4 regions of the Ruegeria sp. CH10 genome follow, and region 2 is predicted to be linked to each of the others. Evidence: riboswitches for the same ligand, from Rfam matches in the RefSeq annotation. Region 2 holds a riboswitch; each other region holds the start of a gene.
What was found. A riboswitch is a leader RNA that binds a small molecule or an ion and turns the genes downstream of it on or off. The one in region 2 is predicted to bind cobalamin.
Positions count from the first base shown of each region.

Region 1: it holds a riboswitch for cobalamin, as region 2 does, so the genes downstream of both, nrdH (glutaredoxin-like protein NrdH) here and ACRZ94_RS11000 (DUF1636 family protein) in region 2, are expected to answer to the same signal.
Region 3: it holds a riboswitch for cobalamin, as region 2 does, so the genes downstream of both, ACRZ94_RS12645 (hypothetical protein) here and ACRZ94_RS11000 (DUF1636 family protein) in region 2, are expected to answer to the same signal.
Region 4: it holds a riboswitch for cobalamin, as region 2 does, so the genes downstream of both, ACRZ94_RS16170 (aromatic ring-hydroxylating oxygenase subunit alpha) here and ACRZ94_RS11000 (DUF1636 family protein) in region 2, are expected to answer to the same signal.

Region 1 is NZ_JBQFQY010000005.1:239,770-244,152, forward strand. Features, by position in the region: gene ACRZ94_RS15955 (metal ABC transporter permease) at 1-880, opposite strand, end outside; gene ACRZ94_RS15960 (metal ABC transporter ATP-binding protein) at 873-1,631, opposite strand; gene ACRZ94_RS15965 (hypothetical protein) at 1,631-1,753, opposite strand; cobalamin riboswitch at 1,959-2,168, opposite strand; cobalamin riboswitch at 2,295-2,486, shown strand; gene nrdH (glutaredoxin-like protein NrdH) at 2,567-2,788, shown strand; gene nrdI (class Ib ribonucleoside-diphosphate reductase assembly flavoprotein NrdI) at 2,804-3,217, shown strand; gene nrdE (class 1b ribonucleoside-diphosphate reductase subunit alpha) at 3,199-4,383, shown strand, end outside.
Region 2 is NZ_JBQFQY010000003.1:161,394-165,776, forward strand. Features, by position in the region: gene ACRZ94_RS10985 (FecCD family ABC transporter permease) at 1-382, opposite strand, end outside; gene ACRZ94_RS10990 (ABC transporter substrate-binding protein) at 384-1,331, opposite strand; gene ACRZ94_RS10995 (ABC transporter ATP-binding protein) at 1,350-2,135, opposite strand; gene ACRZ94_RS11000 (DUF1636 family protein) at 2,132-2,488, opposite strand; cobalamin riboswitch at 2,590-2,789, opposite strand; gene ACRZ94_RS11005 (DUF3299 domain-containing protein) at 2,891-3,679, shown strand; gene ACRZ94_RS11010 (GMC oxidoreductase) at 3,752-4,383, shown strand, end outside.
Region 3 is NZ_JBQFQY010000003.1:485,995-490,377, forward strand. Features, by position in the region: gene ACRZ94_RS12635 (DNA polymerase III subunit gamma/tau) at 1-131, opposite strand, end outside; gene ACRZ94_RS12640 (protein-tyrosine phosphatase family protein) at 268-771, shown strand; gene ACRZ94_RS12645 (hypothetical protein) at 773-1,180, opposite strand; cobalamin riboswitch at 1,261-1,482, opposite strand; gene ACRZ94_RS12650 (alpha/beta hydrolase family protein) at 1,623-2,480, shown strand; RNA gene ffs (signal recognition particle sRNA small type) at 2,507-2,605, opposite strand; gene ACRZ94_RS12660 (bifunctional 2',3'-cyclic-nucleotide 2'-phosphodiesterase/3'-nucleotidase) at 2,645-4,383, opposite strand, start outside.
Region 4 is NZ_JBQFQY010000005.1:286,946-291,328, forward strand. Features, by position in the region: gene ACRZ94_RS16160 (trimethylamine methyltransferase family protein) at 1-293, opposite strand, end outside; gene ACRZ94_RS16165 (LysR substrate-binding domain-containing protein) at 385-1,296, shown strand; cobalamin riboswitch at 1,448-1,649, shown strand; gene ACRZ94_RS16170 (aromatic ring-hydroxylating oxygenase subunit alpha) at 1,732-2,985, shown strand; gene ACRZ94_RS16175 (FAD-binding oxidoreductase) at 2,991-4,070, shown strand; gene ACRZ94_RS16180 (TetR/AcrR family transcriptional regulator) at 4,210-4,383, shown strand, end outside.

The sequences.
Region 1 (4,383 bases), on a different contig from region 2:
GAATTTGCGCAAGGGGGACGCTCTTTGAAACGGACGATTTGCGCAGCCGCCCGCCAAACCCAAGGGGGCCGAAAATGGCCGAGATCAGAAAGAACACACCCGCCACCAGCACAATGGCCGGGCCCGAGGGCGTGTTTGGAAACAGGTAGGACAGGCTAAGCCCGATCCAGCAGCTGGACAGGGCAAAGACAAAGCCCAAAACCAGCTGCGCCGTGATTGTGCTGGCCCAATAGCGCGCCGCCGTTGCAGGCAGGATCATCAGACCGACAGCCATCAACGTACCCAGCGTCTTGAACGCGGCCAGCAGGTTCAAAACCAGCAGCAGCATGAAACCTTGATCCACCAGCCACGGCCAGCGTGTTTGGGTTTCGAAATAGACCGGGTCGCATGTGCTCACGATCAGCGGGCGCAGAAGAAAGGCAAACGCCACCAGCGTTACAGTCGCAACCCCGCCCACCAGCAACATCGAGGCATCGTCAATCCCAAGGATCGAGCCGAAGAGAAAGCTTTTCAGCGGCACCGCAGACCCGGCCGCCGACAAGATAAAGATCCCCACCGCCAACGCGATCAGATAGAGAGATGCAAGGCTGGCATCGCTGCGCAGGATGGTTCTGCGCGCCAGAAACGCGGTCAGAATGGCAACGCCTACGCCCGCAATCAGCCCACCGACCAATAGCGACATGACCGACAGGCCCGCCGTGACAAAGCCGATAACGATGCCGGGCGTAATCGCATGGGCCATCGCCTCACCCGCCAGCGACAAGCGGCGCAGAACAAGGAACGCCCCCACCGGCGCGACCGAGGCCGACAGAACCGTTGTCGCCACAAAAGCGCGACGCATGAACGCAAAGCTCCACATTTCGGCGAAAAGATCAAACATATGCGCTCTCCGATGCGGGGGAGTTGTTGCGGAACATCCATGAGGCCTGGCTTTCCGACATATAGCCCTGAGTCACCAGCCGGTGGGGGGTCAGCACCTCATTGACCGACCCGTGCGTTGCCTCTTGCCCGCCCAGCAACAGGGCATGGCTGCAATGATCCAGAACCGAGGACAAATCGTGCACGACCAGAACCACCGCACGGCCTTCGTCGCGCCAACGGCGGATGATCTTCAGCAGATGCTCCTCGGTGGATTGGTCAACGGCGGCAAAGGGTTCGTCCAGCAGGATCAAAGGGGCATCCTGCATAATGACCCGCGCAAAAAGCGCCCGCTGCAATTGGCCACCCGACAGCATATGCAGGGGACGGTCGGCGATATCGAGAACACCGGCCTCATCCAAGGCGGCGGTCATCCGATCCCGCGCCGCATTGTCCAGTCCGGACCGAAATCCAAACCCGCGCCACGCACCCATTGCGGCCAGATCCCGCACGCGTATGGGAAACCGCCGGTCGAATTCGGTCATCTGCGCCAGATAGCCGATTTCGCGCGGGCGTCCCTGTGGCCAGTGCAGACTGCCTGAAAGAGGGTCCATCAGGCCCAGCATCATTTTGACAAACGTGCTTTTGCCAGAGCCGTTGGCCCCCAGCACAGCAAGGGTGGTTCCGGCCTCAATATCCATTGAGAGGCGGCGAAACAGCGTCAGATCACTATATCCAAGCGTCAGGTCGCGCAGTTGCAGAACAGTTGTCATCAGATCACCGCATAGATCGATAGCCACAACAGCGCCGACAGCGCCAAAGCGCCTGCCACCAGAACTGTCACGCTGTATTCCGTCAGGCACCTGCCCCATTTGGTCATGGCACGCCTGATCATTGCTGCGCACCGCAAGCGACGAAGCAGCCCGGTAGATCTGCGGGGAAGGCGTTTACCCCATGTGTCCCGTCTTGTGGGACAGGGGATTTTTGTACTGACATGGGCCTCGCCTCCTCCGGTCGGACGGGGGGCAAGCAAGGACACGTCTTTTTACGGCATGGACCGTTTGAAACACTGTCTACTCCCTCTGGGACACCCCGCCCAGCTACGTTAAAATCGGATGGCAGGTCTCCTGACTTGCGGGTCAACGCTGTCCCGATCCTTCCCAGGCTTTGGCCCAGTGGACGATCTCGGGTCGCTTACCGCCTACAGTTGCGGGGGCAGTTACGGATTTGGCATGAAAAGCGCCGCACCGTATTCCCTTTTATCCCGTCCCGCAGATCGCGGTCAGGGAACCATCACGGCGACAAAACACAAACGGGGTTGATTCGACAAGAGATCACACTAGGACTTCACCATTTTGTGGCCGGGGCACGTTTTGTGCGAAAAAGAAATTTATCGGACCTTCACCCTATATATTGACAAGAAGTGGCAACCAAACTCTATATAGTGTTGCTTCGGTTCTTTCGATTCCTGTCGAAAGCTAAGAGGGAAACCGGTGAAAAACCGGCGCTGCCCCCGCAACTGTAAGCGGATCGTTCGGCTGAACACGCCACTGAAAGCGTGCTTTTGGGAAGGCCAGTCCGAACCACGATCCGCAAGCCAGGAGACCTGCCGGGCGCAAATGATAACCACGAACGGAGGGTTCGGGGGCGTGTTCTGGGGCATTTTCCCCGCAGCGTCCTCGACTTTGATTAAAGGACAGAGGACGACATGAGCGTTACCGTATATTCCAAACCCGCCTGCGTACAATGCACCGCAACCACCCGCGCGCTGGATGCAAAGGGCGTCGCCTATGATGTGGTCGATCTGACTCAGGACGACAGCGCCATGACCCATGTGACCGAGCTGGGCTATCGTCAGGCCCCCGTTGTGGTCGCAGGCAGCGCGCATTGGTCGGGCTTTCGCCCCGACATGATCGCCCAACTGGCCTGATCCATGACCGCGCCGATCCCGGCGCTGGTCTATTTCTCATCGAAATCCGGAAACACCCACCGCTTTGTGACGCGGCTGGGGCTGACCTCTTTCCGCATTCCGACCGGGATGGACCCGCTGCCTGACCCCAAAGGCCCCTATGTTCTGATCTGCCCGACCTATGCCGATGGCGAGGGGCGCGGGGCGGTTCCGAAACAGGTGATCCGGTTTCTGAACGACCCGGCCCGCCGCGCCGGGATCATCGGGGTGATCGGCGCTGGAAATCGCAACTTTGGTGCGACCTACGCCATGTCCGGTCGCATCATCGCCCAGAAATGCAACGTTCCGCTGCTCTATTCCTTCGAGCTGGCCGGCACTGACACCGACATCGCCCGCGTCCGCGCCGGGCTTGAAAAACTAGGGAGACACCAATGCTCGACAGCAGCGTAAATGAGCAGGACTATCACGCGCTGAACGCGATGCTGAACCTTTACGATGGTGAGGGGAAGATCAGGTTCGACGCAGACCGCATGGCCGCGCGGCAGTATTTCCTGCAGCATGTGAACCAGAACACCGTGTTCTTCCACTCGCTGGATGAAAAGCTGGGCTATCTGGTGTCCGAAGGCTATTACGAAGCGGCCGTTCTGGACCAGTATTCCAAGAACTTCATGCGTCAGATCTGGGATTCGGCCTATGCCAAGAAATTCCGGTTTCCGACCTTTCTGGGCGCGTTCAAGTATTACACCTCGTACACTCTGAAAACCCGCGACGGGCAACGGTATCTTGAGCGGTACGAAGACCGCGTTGTGATGACCGCACTGGCACTGGCGCGCGGGGATGAGGCGCTGGCCCTGTCCTTCATGGAGGAAATTCTGGATGGCCGGTTCCAACCCGCCACGCCAACCTTCCTGAACGCGGGCAAGGCGTCACGTGGTGAGCTGATCTCGTGCTTTCTGCTGCGGTTGGAAGACAACATGGAAAGCATCGGGCGCGGCATCAACTCGGCCCTGCAACTGTCCAAGCGCGGCGGCGGTGTGGCGCTGCTGCTGACCAATATCCGCGAGCATGGCGCACCGATCAAGGGGATCGAAAACCAGTCCTCGGGCGTGATCCCTGTGATGAAACTGTTGGAGGATAGCTTTTCCTACGCCAACCAACTGGGCGCGCGGCAAGGGGCTGGGGCCGTGTATATGAACGCGCACCACCCCGATATCATGCGGTTCCTCGACACCAAGCGCGAAAACGCGGATGAGAAAATCCGTATCAAGACCCTCAGCCTTGGCGTGGTCATCCCCGACATCACCTTTGAACTGGCGAAAAAGAACGCCGATATGTACCTGTTCTCACCGCATGACGTGGAAAAGGTCTATGGCGTGCCCTTCTCGGAAATCTCGGTCACCGAGAAATATCACGAGATGGTGGATGACAAACGCATCCGCAAATCCAAGGTCAACGCGCGCGAGTTCTTTCAGACCATTGCCGAGATTCAGTTCGAATCCGGCTATCCCTATGTGATGTTCGAGGACACGGTGAACCGGATGAACCCAATCGCGGGCCGGATCAACATGTCGAACCTGTGCTCGGAAATCCTGCAGGTGAATGAGGCGTCGGAATTC
Region 2 (4,383 bases):
AAAACGCCGCCAGCGGTAAGGTCCAGAACCCCAGTATGTCTCCGGTCACAGTGATCACGAACACCGCCCCCGCCGCCGCGCCTGAGGACAGGCCAAACAGAAACGGGTCAGCCAGATCGTTGCGCGTGGTGGTTTGCAGGACGACGCCGACAATGCCCAACCCGGCGCCGATGACCGCCGCGAACAGGGCGCGGGGCAGGCGCAGGTCAAAGACGATGCGATGCAGCGGGGACATATCCCCATCCGTCAGGCCGGTGCCCAGCAAGACCGCCTGCAACGCATCCGAGGCGGGGATGGGCGTGGTGCCGTAGACCGTGGAAATCAGTAAGAGGGCGGCCAGAATGACCGCCCCCAGCACGAGCATAACGCCCAATCGGGTCATATCAGTTGAGGCCCGGGTGCATTGCCTTGGCCATTTTCGAGATCGCCTCGATATTTGCCGGTCCGGGGGTCAGTTCCTCGTACCGCAGGCCGATCCAGCGTTCGTTCTTGACCGCGTCAGTCTGCGACATCACCGGATGTTCCTGCAGGAACTTGAACGTATCCGCCGCGCCATTGCCGGTCTGATAGTCCAGCAGCACCAGGAATTCCGGGTTCGCGGCGGCCACGGCCTCCCACGAGGTGCGGCCCCAGCTGGTGTCCATGTCATGGGTGACATTCTCACCACCCGCAGCTGCAATCATCGCGTCGGGGATGGCGAATTTGCCAGCGGTAAAGGGCGCATCTGCCGGGCCGTCCAGCAGGAAAACGCGGGGTTTGGCGACATCGGCGGTTTGCGATTGAATCGCGGCCAGTTCCTCTTTCCAGCCAGCGACCAGCGCCTCGGCCTTGTCTTCGACATGCATGACGGTGCCCAGACGCAGAACGTCGTCAAACAGCAGGTCCATGCTGGCCTCGGGGCGGTCCTTGTCCAGATGCACGCAGCTTTCCGTCAGGATCATGGTCTTGATGTCAAAGGGTGCAAGCGTGTCGGGGGTCACGTCACCGCCCGGCTTCATGCCGTAGTACCAACCGGCAAAGAACAGATCGGGCTCTACCGCGACCAGGTTTTCAACGGTCGGGTATTTCGGGGCCAGCTCAGGGATGTCACCGCGCAGAGTGTCAAACTCGGGGCTGGTTTTGTACCAGCCGGTGATGCCGGTCAGGCCCACGATCTTGTCCTGCAGACCCAGCGCAAAGGCCATGTCGGTCATGTTCATGTCATGCACGACCAGACGCTCGGGCTGGGTTTCAAAGACCAGCGGTTCGCCGCAATTGTCGACCGTGACCTCATGTGCCGAGGCACCCCCCGCAATGGTGGCCACGACGGCAGCAGACCAGAGTTGTTTCATGTGCAATAGTTCCTTGGGTTAAGTTGAAACAGGTGTTCTTCGGATATCCAGGGCCGGGATCATCCGGCCTTCGTGCTGAAAGCACAGGTAATCGACACCAAACGTGTCGCGCACATGTTCGGGTGTCAGCACGTCGGCCACCGTGCCAAAGCTGGTCAGACGTGTGGATTTCATCAGCGCCACATGGGTTGCGAATTCCGGGATCATGACCAGATCGTGCACGATCATCACAACCGTGATACCCAGTTCAGCCACCAGCGACAGCATCCGCCCCTTGGCATCCGGGTCCAGATGGTTGGTGGGTTCATCCAGAAATAGTAGGGCCGGGTTTTGGGCCAACGCGCGGGCGATATGCGCCCGCTGACGCTCACCCCCGGACAGTTGCGCCATGCGCTTGCCCGCCAGAGCGCCAAGATGGGTCAGGTCGAGTATCCGGTCCAGTTCAGCCGCGTGTTCAGCCGCAGACCGGTCGGCGCGGATCGGGATCTGCCCAAGGGCCACATAATCGCGCAGCTCCAGCCGTCCGTCAGGGTATTCCTGCTGGCTGACAACGGCGATCATGCGGGCGCGTTCGGTGGCCGACATCTGTTTCAGGCTGCGCCCGCCGACACGGACATCGCCCAGAACCAGATCAGCCGCACCGCATAGCAGGTTCAGCAGCGTTGTCTTGCCTGCCCCATTGGGCCCCGCAATGGCCAGAATTGCCCCTTTGTCCAATTCGAACGAGACGCCCTGAAGCAGGACATCCCCGTTCAGGGCGTAATACTCCAGGTCTTCAGCAACCAAAAAGGGAGGGTGAGTCATGGTCGCCCTCCAAACTCCAGTCGCGGCATGCGGGACAGCGTCTTGGTATAAAGCGCCCGAGGCCGGTCCGTTGCGCTGGTCCAGCCATCAACGCTTTGCTGGTATTGATGGGCAAAGGTGGCCAGCGCGTCGATGTCGCGCTGCGTGCGGATGTCGCCGAACAGGTATTGCGCCTTGCCCACCGCCTGAAACCCAACCGTTATTGGCCGGGCACAGCCTGCCATACAGTCCACGGTGCGCACCGCAAACCCCACAGGCAGCTTATCTGCAAGCGCTGTTTGAATGGCCTCTGCGCTCAGTTCACCTTTGCAGGTCGTGCAGATCAGAATGACATGATCAGATTTTTCCGACATCCTCAGGCCCGCCCGTCAACAGCGGCCACAGAGGGTATCGATCGTCGAAACACGCGCCAGTCGTGTCATCATAGCCTCCTTCCAGGACGCCCCGCCCCGGGTTGGTTGAACACATGATGGCAGGTCTCCTGACTTGCGGGTCGTGGCTTTGCCATCCTTCCCAGCCGCTGGGCCAGTGGATATTTGGCATTGCTCACCGCTTACAGTTGCGGGGGCAGTCACGGACTTGGCGCCTGTTGGCAAACCGCACCGTATTCCCTTTCTCTTCCCCTTGCGGGGAACCATCGTCAGATGGACTGCCCCAGTTCCTGCGATGGGTCAATGATAAAGTTCTCAGTTTGACAGTTTCCGGAGTGGGCGGGCGCAGATAAACTCTGCGCGTGCCCGCGGAAAGAGGCTGGAATGATCCCGTCTGATCGGTACAGTCGGGACATGCGCAATTGGGTTCACATTCTGGCCTTGTTGGCCCTGGGCTGGTTCGGCACTGCGGCCGCATCGGGCCAGGTGTTGGATTGGTCTGAACTGCCAGATCCCGCTGCCCAGAATTACGAGGACCCGTTTCGCGCCCTCACGCCCGAACAGTTCGATGATGTCATCTTTGCCCTGCGCCTGCGGGGCAGGTTGCAACAGGGTGCAGGCAGCGACGAAGAGCGCCGGAAATGGCAGATGCTTTTAACAGAAACCGAGGCCGCTCTGACAGCCGATGCAATAGATGTGGATTGGCTGCTGGATCAGGTGCAGGCGGTCACGCAGCGCCGGGATAATGCAGGATCTGCGGGCAATCCCGATCTTGATGGCCAGACCGTCACGCTGATGGGGTTTGCCATCCCTGCGCCGCCGGATGCGGATGGGCAGAGTGTCGTCTATCTGGTGCCACAAAGCGGGATGTGCAGTCATCTGCCCGCGCCGCCGCCCAATCAGATGATCCGGGTCCGGTTGAATGTCGACTGGACGCCCAACCATGTCCATCAGCCCGTGCGGTTGACCGGAACGCTCAGCATTGATCCGTCCGCGCAAAACGTGATGGTCGTTGACGGGATCATGCCCATGCGCACGACCTTCCTGCTGGAGTCCGATCACGTCGAAACCCTGACTGCACAGGAGGAGCAGTTGAACTGGACCCAAAGCACCAAGGATCACTTCCGCAAGGCAAACCGGCGCAAAAGTGGCGGCGCGCAAACTGCGGACTAAGGGTTGCGTCCCCGCGCTTTGTTTATTTGACAAAGCCCCGCGCGCCGTTACCCTGAGACATCTTTTTCGTGTATGAGTAACGTGGTTCGCGCCTCGCCAGAGGCCATGGTTGAACAGATGAAACGCATTGACCTAGCACAGGTTGCGTCCCGGCACTGGGATGTTGTGATCGTTGGCAGCAGCTTTGCGGCAATGTTCTTTGCGCATGGTTTACCGCCCGATCTGGATGTGCTGATCGTCGAACAGGGCGGCATGCGCCCCCATGATACGCAGCTGCGCGATGGCTGGCGACCGGGTGAGCCGATCGCACAGCGCAACACATCCGGTTTGCGCAAGGACTGGCTGAGCTTCATCACCTTTGGTGGCAATTCGAATTTCTGGTGGGGGGATACGCCTCGGTTTCACCCTGATGATTTCCACCTGCGCACCCGGTTTGGCGTCGGGGTGGATTGGCCCTTTGGGTATGAGGACCTGACCCCGTATTATGAACGTGCCGAAACCCTGATGGAGATTGCGGGCGGCGGGTCTGACCATATCCTGCCCCGCGACAAACCCTTTCCGCATCCTCACCACATACAATCGCGCGCCGATCAGGTGCTGCAGGCCCATAGCAATGCGTGGGTGCCGCTTCCGACCGCGCGGGCAAACGGGGGGACGCGGCCGACATGCTGCGCAAATGGCGTCTGCGGCATTTGCCCCATAGA
Region 3 (4,383 bases), 320 kb from region 2:
GCGATCCGATCCGCCTCGAACGCGTTTTTCAGGGTGCGCACCATGGCGTCCTGACCGACCAGATCGGCAAAGGTTTCCGGGCGGTATTTGCGGGCAAGAACCTGATAGGCGGGGCTGGGCGTGTCGGTCATGGGGGCTCTGTCGGATTCGGGTTCCGATGCAGCGTAGAGACCCCCGCCGCCCGCGTCCACCGCCGCAATGGGTGAAATTCGGTTTGCATCGCGCTTTGCGCATCGTAGAAGCGCATCTGAAAAAAGGGGCACGCATATGAGTCATTTTGCGATTCATGCAGTGAACGTGGGAAACGGGCTGCTTGCCCTGTCGCCTCTGCCGGGTCGGGCGGGGGGCTACGTATGGGATTTCTCGGTCCTGCGGGAATGGCAGCCGAAGCTGGTGATTTCGATGACCACTGGTGCGGAGATGCAGCAGGCAGGCGCCTCTCGCCTTGGGGATGATCTTCGCGATGCGGGTATCCAATGGGCGCATTTGCCGGTTGCCGATTTTGGCACGCCGCCCTCTGATATTCAGGCCGTCTGGCCCGATGTCAGCACCGCAGCGAAAGAGGTATTGGCCGGTGCGGGGCGGGTGCTGGTCCATTGTCGGGGCGGGTGCGGACGCTCGGGAATGGTCGTGCTACGCCTGATGGTCGAACTGGGCGAGTTGCCGGACGCGGCGCTGAAGCGCCTGCGCGCGGTTCGCCCTTGTGCGGTCGAAACCGAAGGTCAGATGGAATGGGCGGTGCAAGCCCATCGCGCCACCCCGGAAGGATAGATTAGAGAGCCACCCGCTGTTCCGGCCGGACCGCCGCCCCGGTTGCCAGTTTCGACACTTGCAGCATTGCGCAAGGAGGCGTCGGCAACATCTGAGCCGGGCGGGTGGTGAACTCTGGCCCGAACAGCATTTCTGCGTAGTCCTCCAGCGCGTCGATGGGGGCGTCAGCCTCGGCCCCGCCGAACATGAGGATTTGGTCTCTGTTCGCCCGATACCGAACAGCACATCCTTGCGGGCAATGGGCCAGCTCTGCGCTGCCTTCAAATTCGAAATCGTCGGATGTGGCCGGTATTGCGCTTTCCATGGCTTGCACGATGGCGCGGGCCATCTGCGCCAGGGCCGGGCAGGTCTTGCCGGTTTTCTGGCATAGGGTGGCTGAGAATTCGTGCGTCTTTGTCTTCCAGATCATACTGCGCCCTCCGCGCATTGAGCGGGGCAAAGATCAGGTGTGACAGCGAACTGACGACCTGCCCGGACACCCCGCCCGAGTTACAGTTGTGTTCGATGGCAGGTCTCCTGACTTGCGGGTCATCGCGTTGCCGACCTTCCCAGCCTTTCGGCCAGTGGTATTTTGGCATTGCTCACCGCTTACAGTTGCGGGGGCAGTCGCGGCCTTGGTTCATATCGGCATAGCCAATCAGAACCGCACCGTGTTCCCTTTTCATCCCGCCCCGAAGATCGGGGACGAGAACCATCGCGCAATCGCTAGCGGGTGCAGGTGACCCGAGTCAAGCGCGCAATTGACGCGACGAGGTGGACGCATGGTCATGTTGCGCCCCTGTTGACTTGGGTCGGGAAATCGGGCCGGTATAGAAAAGTGAACCGTCTGGTTCAGAATCGGGAGCCGCGCCATGCTGGACACCGCGCAGACTGTATCGACGCAGGACTTCGAATTCCCCTCGGGCACAGGCACGCTGTCTGCGCGTCTTTATGCGCCGGTGGCTGATCCTGAAGTTGCCGTTGTGATTCACGGTGCGACAGGTGTGCCGCGCGACTATTACCAGCACTTTGCCCGGTGGTTGGCGGCCGAACAGGGCATGGCTTGCATGACCTATGACTACAGCGATTTTGGCCATTCGCTGAAGGGGCCGTTAAAGGCATCCACGGTCACAATGGCGGATTGGGCTTTGATCGATATGCCTGCGGCGCGAACCGAGATGCGGAGACGGTTTCCCGAGGCTCAGCAGTGGAGCATCGGTCATTCCGTCGGTGGTATGTTGGGGCCTGTTCAGCCGGATATTGATCTGATCGACCGTATGATCTGTGTCTGCTCCGGGCCTGTGACAGTGTCTGACCATCCTTGGCCTTACCGGGCGCTGGCTTTGTTGTTCTGGTACGGTCATGCGCCGCTTGCAGTAAAAGCGCTCGGCTATCTGCCGGGCAAAGCCTTGGGCTTTGGCGCTGATTTGCCAGCCAGCGTCTATTGGCAATGGCGCCGTTGGTGCACCGCGCCCCGCAATTACCTGCCCGAGATCGGCCAAACCCTGCCCGACGCGGGGTGGGCGCAATCGAGAACCCCGGTGGATTTGTACACGTTTGACGACGATGATGTCGTGCCGCCGAACGCGGTGTGGCGGCTGGCCGATCTGTACGGACCGCACGCGCGCCGCCATCTCTTGTCACCGGGGGATTTCGGTCTGACCAAAGTGGGCCATATCGGCGCGTTCGCCCGACGCAGCGCAGCCGTCTGGCCAAAGCTGATCGCATAGCGCGTATTATTCTTCTTGTGGGGATGAAGTGAGAGGTTGGACATCGACCCAAGCGGGGCTCGTTGTGGCTGCTTCCTTCCGGACCTGACCAGGTTGGCGAGGCGCTCGCCCGCGCCAACCTCTCAGGGCTTGATATAAGTAAGGAACCGGTGGAACGCAACCCGTCACAGGGCCAATCGGATTTGTAAAAACCCCTCGGCGTCTTCGCCCAGCACCTGCGGACGATAAGCATCCAGTTCTGAGATATGTTGCGTCGCTTTCGAGCCGGTTCGGATCAGTGCGGTGGCGCCGCCGGGTATCGGAGCAAACCGAAACGGCCGGGATACATGGTGCAAAGGGTCCTGTGGCAGGTTGCCTGCGATATAGGCCTGTAAGACCTCCTGCACTGACAGGATCGGAAGGGGGATTCGTTCTGCCCGCTCCAAATGCGGGAAGTGACCACCGCCATTGGCTCTGTAATTGTTCAGAGCAACCACAAAACGCTGATCAGGGCGCAGCGGGTTGCCCTGAAACAGGATGTTCCGAACCCGGGAGGCCTGGGGATGGATGGTTTGCCCTGACGGATCAAACCGGGCGGGCTGCGTCAGGTCAATCTGGCAGCTGAGCCCATGAAGAATATCAAAGTTATGGCCCACGCGGCGGGGGTCTACCAAGTCGGTTTCCTGCCCGGGTATGATCTGATTGAACACACTGGCCGACATTTCCAACCAGTCGCCGAGCTGAGTGCCGTCAAGGATCAGCGCCTGTAGTTCGTTGGGAAAGACATACAGGTCCTTGACGTGGCGCAGGCAAATCTCGCCCGCCGGCACGTCGGTAAAGAACCGGGGCCCGGCCCGTCCACCGAATTTAGACGGGGCGATGGCCGAGATCAGCGGCAACTGCGCATAGGCCGTGCCCTGCAGATAAGGCCGTAGACCCGCGGCCTGTGCGGCTGCGGCCAGCGCTAGACCCCTGTCTTCGGAGCAGAAACTGAAATAGCTGTGCAAGTGTTGCTCGGTGTGTCCCACCGGCTGCGCGGCTTTGCGGCGGGTTTCGGTATGAGCCTTTTCGAACAGGCAAATCAGGTCAGGGTCTTCGGTTACGGATTCCTCCGTGGAAGGATCCAAAGGGCACACCGATCGAAGCTCAGACCGGTGGTTGGCGACCACCCAGCGCCCGTCTGCGGCTTGCTGAACACTCAGGTCGATCACCCCAAGGTAAGACCCGGCCGATCCCGGCATGACCACGGGCTTTCCATGAACACGTCCGCGCACAGCGTCGACATGCTGCCACCCCTCATAGGACGGCCCCGGCAGCGTCAGGTGGGCATGCCCGGCGATGATCGCGTCGATGCCGTCAATGCCAGCTAACGGGACAATAGCGTTTTCCAGATCGGGTTCGGGATCAGACGGTCCCAGCCCCGTATGCGCCAGCGCAAAGACAAGGTCGCAGCCTGCGACCCTCAGCTTGGTCACTTTTTTGCGGGCGCAGACAAGAATATCCTCAAGATCGACGCGGCCTTGCAGCTTGTGAGCCTCCCATTTGGCAGTTTGCGTCGGCAAGACCGAGAAGAGACCGATTTTAATTTCGCTCTGCTGCCCATCAACTTCGGTTTTGCGGGTTAGGATTGCGTGGCTTTGCCAGGTTTGACGCGCGTCCCGACGAAGCGCATTGCTGCACAAAACAGGGCAGGGGGCATCAGTCAGAATTTGGTCCAAAACATCAAGGCCAAAGCCGAAATCATGGTTTCCCAGACCAATCGCGTCAAAACCCAGCTGATGAACAGCCTGCATAAAGATATGCGGGCCGTTATCCGGATCTGCGGCCCACTCCCCGATCGGCGTGCCCTGCAGCGAATCTCCGTTATCAAGCAAAACGACCTGGGCGCCTCTGGCTTGGGCTTCCTCCCGGGCCGAGCGGATCA
Region 4 (4,383 bases), on a different contig from region 2:
GTAAAGCTTTTGGGGGCCTTGGCGCAAAGGCTGCGAATCCACTGCGCATCGGCGCGAACAAGGTCACCTTCGATTCTTGCCCCTTCGCGGCGCCACAGCTCCAGCGCCTCGGGGTCGTCGCGAAACGCAATCCCGACCTCTTCGAAAATCCAGTCGACCTGTGCCTCAAGGCGCTGCAGATCCTCTTCATTCAAAGGATCAAAAAACGCCAAGCGTCGCTGGATATAGGGGGATGCCGGAACTGAACCGGCCTCTGAACCGCGGGAACGGGATTGACGCGCGCGCCGAGCCATTGTGAGCTACTCCATTTTTTCGCGCGACTTTAACGATTGAGGGCCGGGTTGTGACGCTTGTAAATTTGAATGGTTAGCATAAAAGCAATTTATGCAAGAACTCTGGAAGCTCCTTGGCTCACCCCGCCATCTTGTCGTCTTTGAGGCGGCCGCTCGCCTGCAATCCTTTACGCGCGCCGCTGAGGAGCTGAACGTGCAGCAACCCGCCGTCAGCGTCGCAATCCGTCGCCTGGAAGAGGGGTTGGGCACGCCGCTTTTCACCCGCAGCCATCGTCAGGTTGTTCTGACCAGCGCCGGACAACGGCTTTTGGCTGATGTCACGCGCGCCTTTGAGCAGCTGTCTTTGTCAGTGACATCCATTCAACAACTCAACCAGACGGGATATGTGACGCTCAGCGCATCTACGGCGTTTAATAACTATTGGATTATGCCGCGCCTTGCGGAATTGCAGAAACGCTATCCCGGCATTGATTTGCGCCTGCAATCCAGCGACCGGGAACCCGATATCGATGCCGAAAACATAAGCCTTGCGATACGGCTGGGCAATGGGGACTGGTCGGGTTGCGAATGTGCATTGATCGCGCCCGAGGTGATCTATCCCGTCGCATCGCCGCGTGTCATGGCAGCAGCGGTCGATCTGCGCAGCCTTCCGAACCTGTTGACCCAGCGGCTCATCCATCTGGAAGAACCGATACGGCAGCGCCCAAGCTGGAGCGAATGGTTCGCGAATTTTTCAATCCGCACCGCTGTGCCGAACACAGGCCTTCGCCTGAATGATTACGCTCTTGTGCTTCAGGCCGCCATGGCCGGAGAAGGGTTCGCCTTTGGATGGAAACACCTGACGGACAGGCTGGTCAAACAGGGGCTTCTTGCCGCAAAAGCCGATTGGCAATGGGCCACGGGTAAGGGATTTTATCTGGTCTGGTCCAAAAAGACCCCCCTTTCGGATGATGCGCAAAGGGTGAGGGATTGGATCTTACATAAAGTTGAGAAATCCCAATAGCCCCAAGCGGCGGCAAAGCGCGACACAGGGGTTCGGTGGCCTGAGGCCCGAGAAACCCGGCCCCAATATCCGTGCAGCGCCGTCAAAAAATCATCGTGTCAGTTTTTCAGCATAAAATGTCGCATTTTTTCCAGCGGCCAGAAGGACCCCGGCTAGGGTGCGCGTGTGAGGTGCTGCCGCCCGAGACCCGGGCGGTGGATAATTGGGAAGTCGGTGAAATTCCGCCACTGCCCCCGCAACGGTAACGAAGGTCAGGCTCGGCAAGAACCACTGGGACGAGGATCCCGGGAAGGTGCCGAACCGGGTGAAAGCCCCTTCCAAGTCCGGAAACCAGCCTTGCAGATATGTCAAACCGCGGGTGGCGGTGGGGGCGCATGTTCCGGACGCGATCCTCGCGCGGCTCCGGGCTGGTCTTCTTTGTCATCTGCCCAAGCAATGCCGCGGGGCGCGGCAGGAGAGCCAGAAGTGAGCAACATTCAAAGCCTGTTGGCACGTCGAAACCCAGCCTATGCTCTGGAGCAGGCGTTTTACACGGACCCCGATGTTTTTCGGACCGACCTTGAGGCCATACATTACCGCCAGTGGCTGTTTGCCATTCCCGCGTGTGAATTGGTGAAAAAGGGCGATTACGTTACCTATACCGTGGGCGCCTACCGCGTGATTATCGTGCGCGGCGCAGACGATCAGATCCGGGCTTTTCACAACACCTGCCGCCATCGCGGCTCGGTTATTTGCAAGGCGGCAAAGGGCAATGCGCCGAAACTCGTATGCCCATATCACCAATGGACTTATGAGTTGGATGGTTCGCTTCTTTGGGCGCGGGACATGGGCCCCGATTTCGATCCCAAACAACATGGGTTGAAAACCGTGCATTGCCGCGAACTGGCCGGTCTTATCTACATCTGTCTTGCGGATGAGGCCCCCGACTTTGACACCTTTGCCAATATCGCACGCCCCTATCTTGAGCCCCACGACCTGAACAACGCCAAGATCGCGTTTGAAAGCACCATCGTCGAAAAGGGCAACTGGAAACTTGTCTGGGAAAACAACCGTGAATGCTATCACTGTGGCGGCAACCATCCTTCGCTCTGCCGGACTTTCCCGGATGACCCCTCTGTAACCGGGATCGAAGGCGGCGAAACCCCCGCCTTCATGCAAGACCACTTCGACCGGTGCAAAGCGGCCGGCATGCCTTCGCAGTTCTATCTGCATGATGACGGCCAGTACCGTCTGGCGCGGATGCCTCTTAAGGAAGGGGCGGAAAGCTATACGATGGACGGCAAATCCGCCGTGCGCCGGTTTTTGGGCCGCGCGCCCTTTGCCGATGCCGGGACGCTGCTGAAGTTTCATTACCCCAGCACATGGAACCATTTCCTGGCCGATCATTCGATTGTCTTCCGTATTACTCCGATCAGCCCAACCGAGACCGAAGTCACCACCAAATGGCTGGTCAACAAAGAGGCCGTCGAGGGCACAGACTATGACCTAAAGCGTCTGACCGAGGTTTGGATGGCCACCAATGACGAAGACCGGCAGGTGGTCGAGGACAACCAGCTAGGTATCAACAGCCCGGCCTACGTGCCGGGACCCTATTCAGGCATACAGGAATCCGGGGTGCTGCAGTTTGTTGAATGGTATTGCAACACGCTGGCGAATCATGTGGCCCCTGACGTCATGGCTGCGGAGTAACGGGGATGAAAGACCTCAATACAGTGGCCCCGGTCTGGCAGGATAGTGAGATGCTGGAATGCGTCTCGGTCGTGCCTGAAACGCCCAATACGGCCAGCTTTACGTTTCGGGCCCCGTCAGGCGCGTTTTTCGCCTATCATCCCGGCCAGTTTCTGACGCTGGAAATACCAGCCCCCGACCAGCCCGGAGGCGTCGTGCATCGCACTTATACGATCTCGTCCTCTCCATCGCGGCCGCGCTCTGTCACGGTTACTGCCAAAGCGCAGCCCGACAGCATTGGAACGCGCTGGATGCTGGACAACCTGAAGCCGGGCATGGGAATCAGGGCCATCGGTCCGGCTGGCCTGTTCACCAATGTGGAAAGCCCGGCCCGCAAGTTTCTGTTCATCTCGGCAGGCTCGGGCATCACGCCGATGATGTCGATGACCACGTGCATGTGGGATGAAGGGCGCGATCTGGACATCGTTTTCATCAACTGCGCCAAACGCCCGTCCGAGATCATCTTTCGCCAACGTCTGGAACAGATGGCCAGCCGAACGCCCGGTCTGGATCTGAAATTCGTTGTGGAAGAGGCCGACCCCTACCGCCCCTGGACTGGATATCAAGGCCAATTCAACCAATTGATGCTGGGCCTGATGGCTCCGGATTATCTGGAACGTGAGGTGTATTGCTGCGGTCCCGAACCCTTTATGCAGGCCGTCCGCGATGCCCTGACCGGTTTGGGATTCGACATGGGCAGCTACCATCAGGAAAGCTTTGGCGCGCCTGTGGAAACGGTGGCCGATCAGCCGGAACTGGACGATCTGGTACCAGATGACGGGGCAACTGCAGAAATCCATTTTGCAACTTCTGACGTCATCGCCAAAGTGTCGGAAACCGAAACCATTCTGGCCGCAGCGCGGTCGGTTGGCCTGAACATCCCGTCAGGCTGTACCTTTGGGGTGTGTGGCACCTGCAAGGTCAGGAAAACGGCGGGCGAAGTTCATATGGTCCATAATGGCGGGATTTCCGAGGATGATATCGCGGATGGGTACATCCTTGCCTGTTGTTCGAACCCCATCGGCAAAGTCGCTGTCGAGGTCTGACGTCAATCATAGCGGTTTACCTTTTACGCCTGCGCGGGACACCCCGCGCAGGCGCATCCGTTTTGGCTTTTGTCGCAGATCAGACAACCCTGTCGCAAACTGAACAGTCCAGGTAGAGTGATCGCTCTACCAACGGCGCATGAACGAGACACAACACAAGATCGCAGAGAACCTCGACCGGCAATTCTCGGAAATGGGGTTTGCCACGCAGGGCGTCGAAGCCCTGCGCGAAGGGGCGAATGTCTCGTTGCGGACGCTCTACAAGTATTTTCCCAGCCGCGAAGCCATGGTGATCGGCGCGCTGAACCATCGG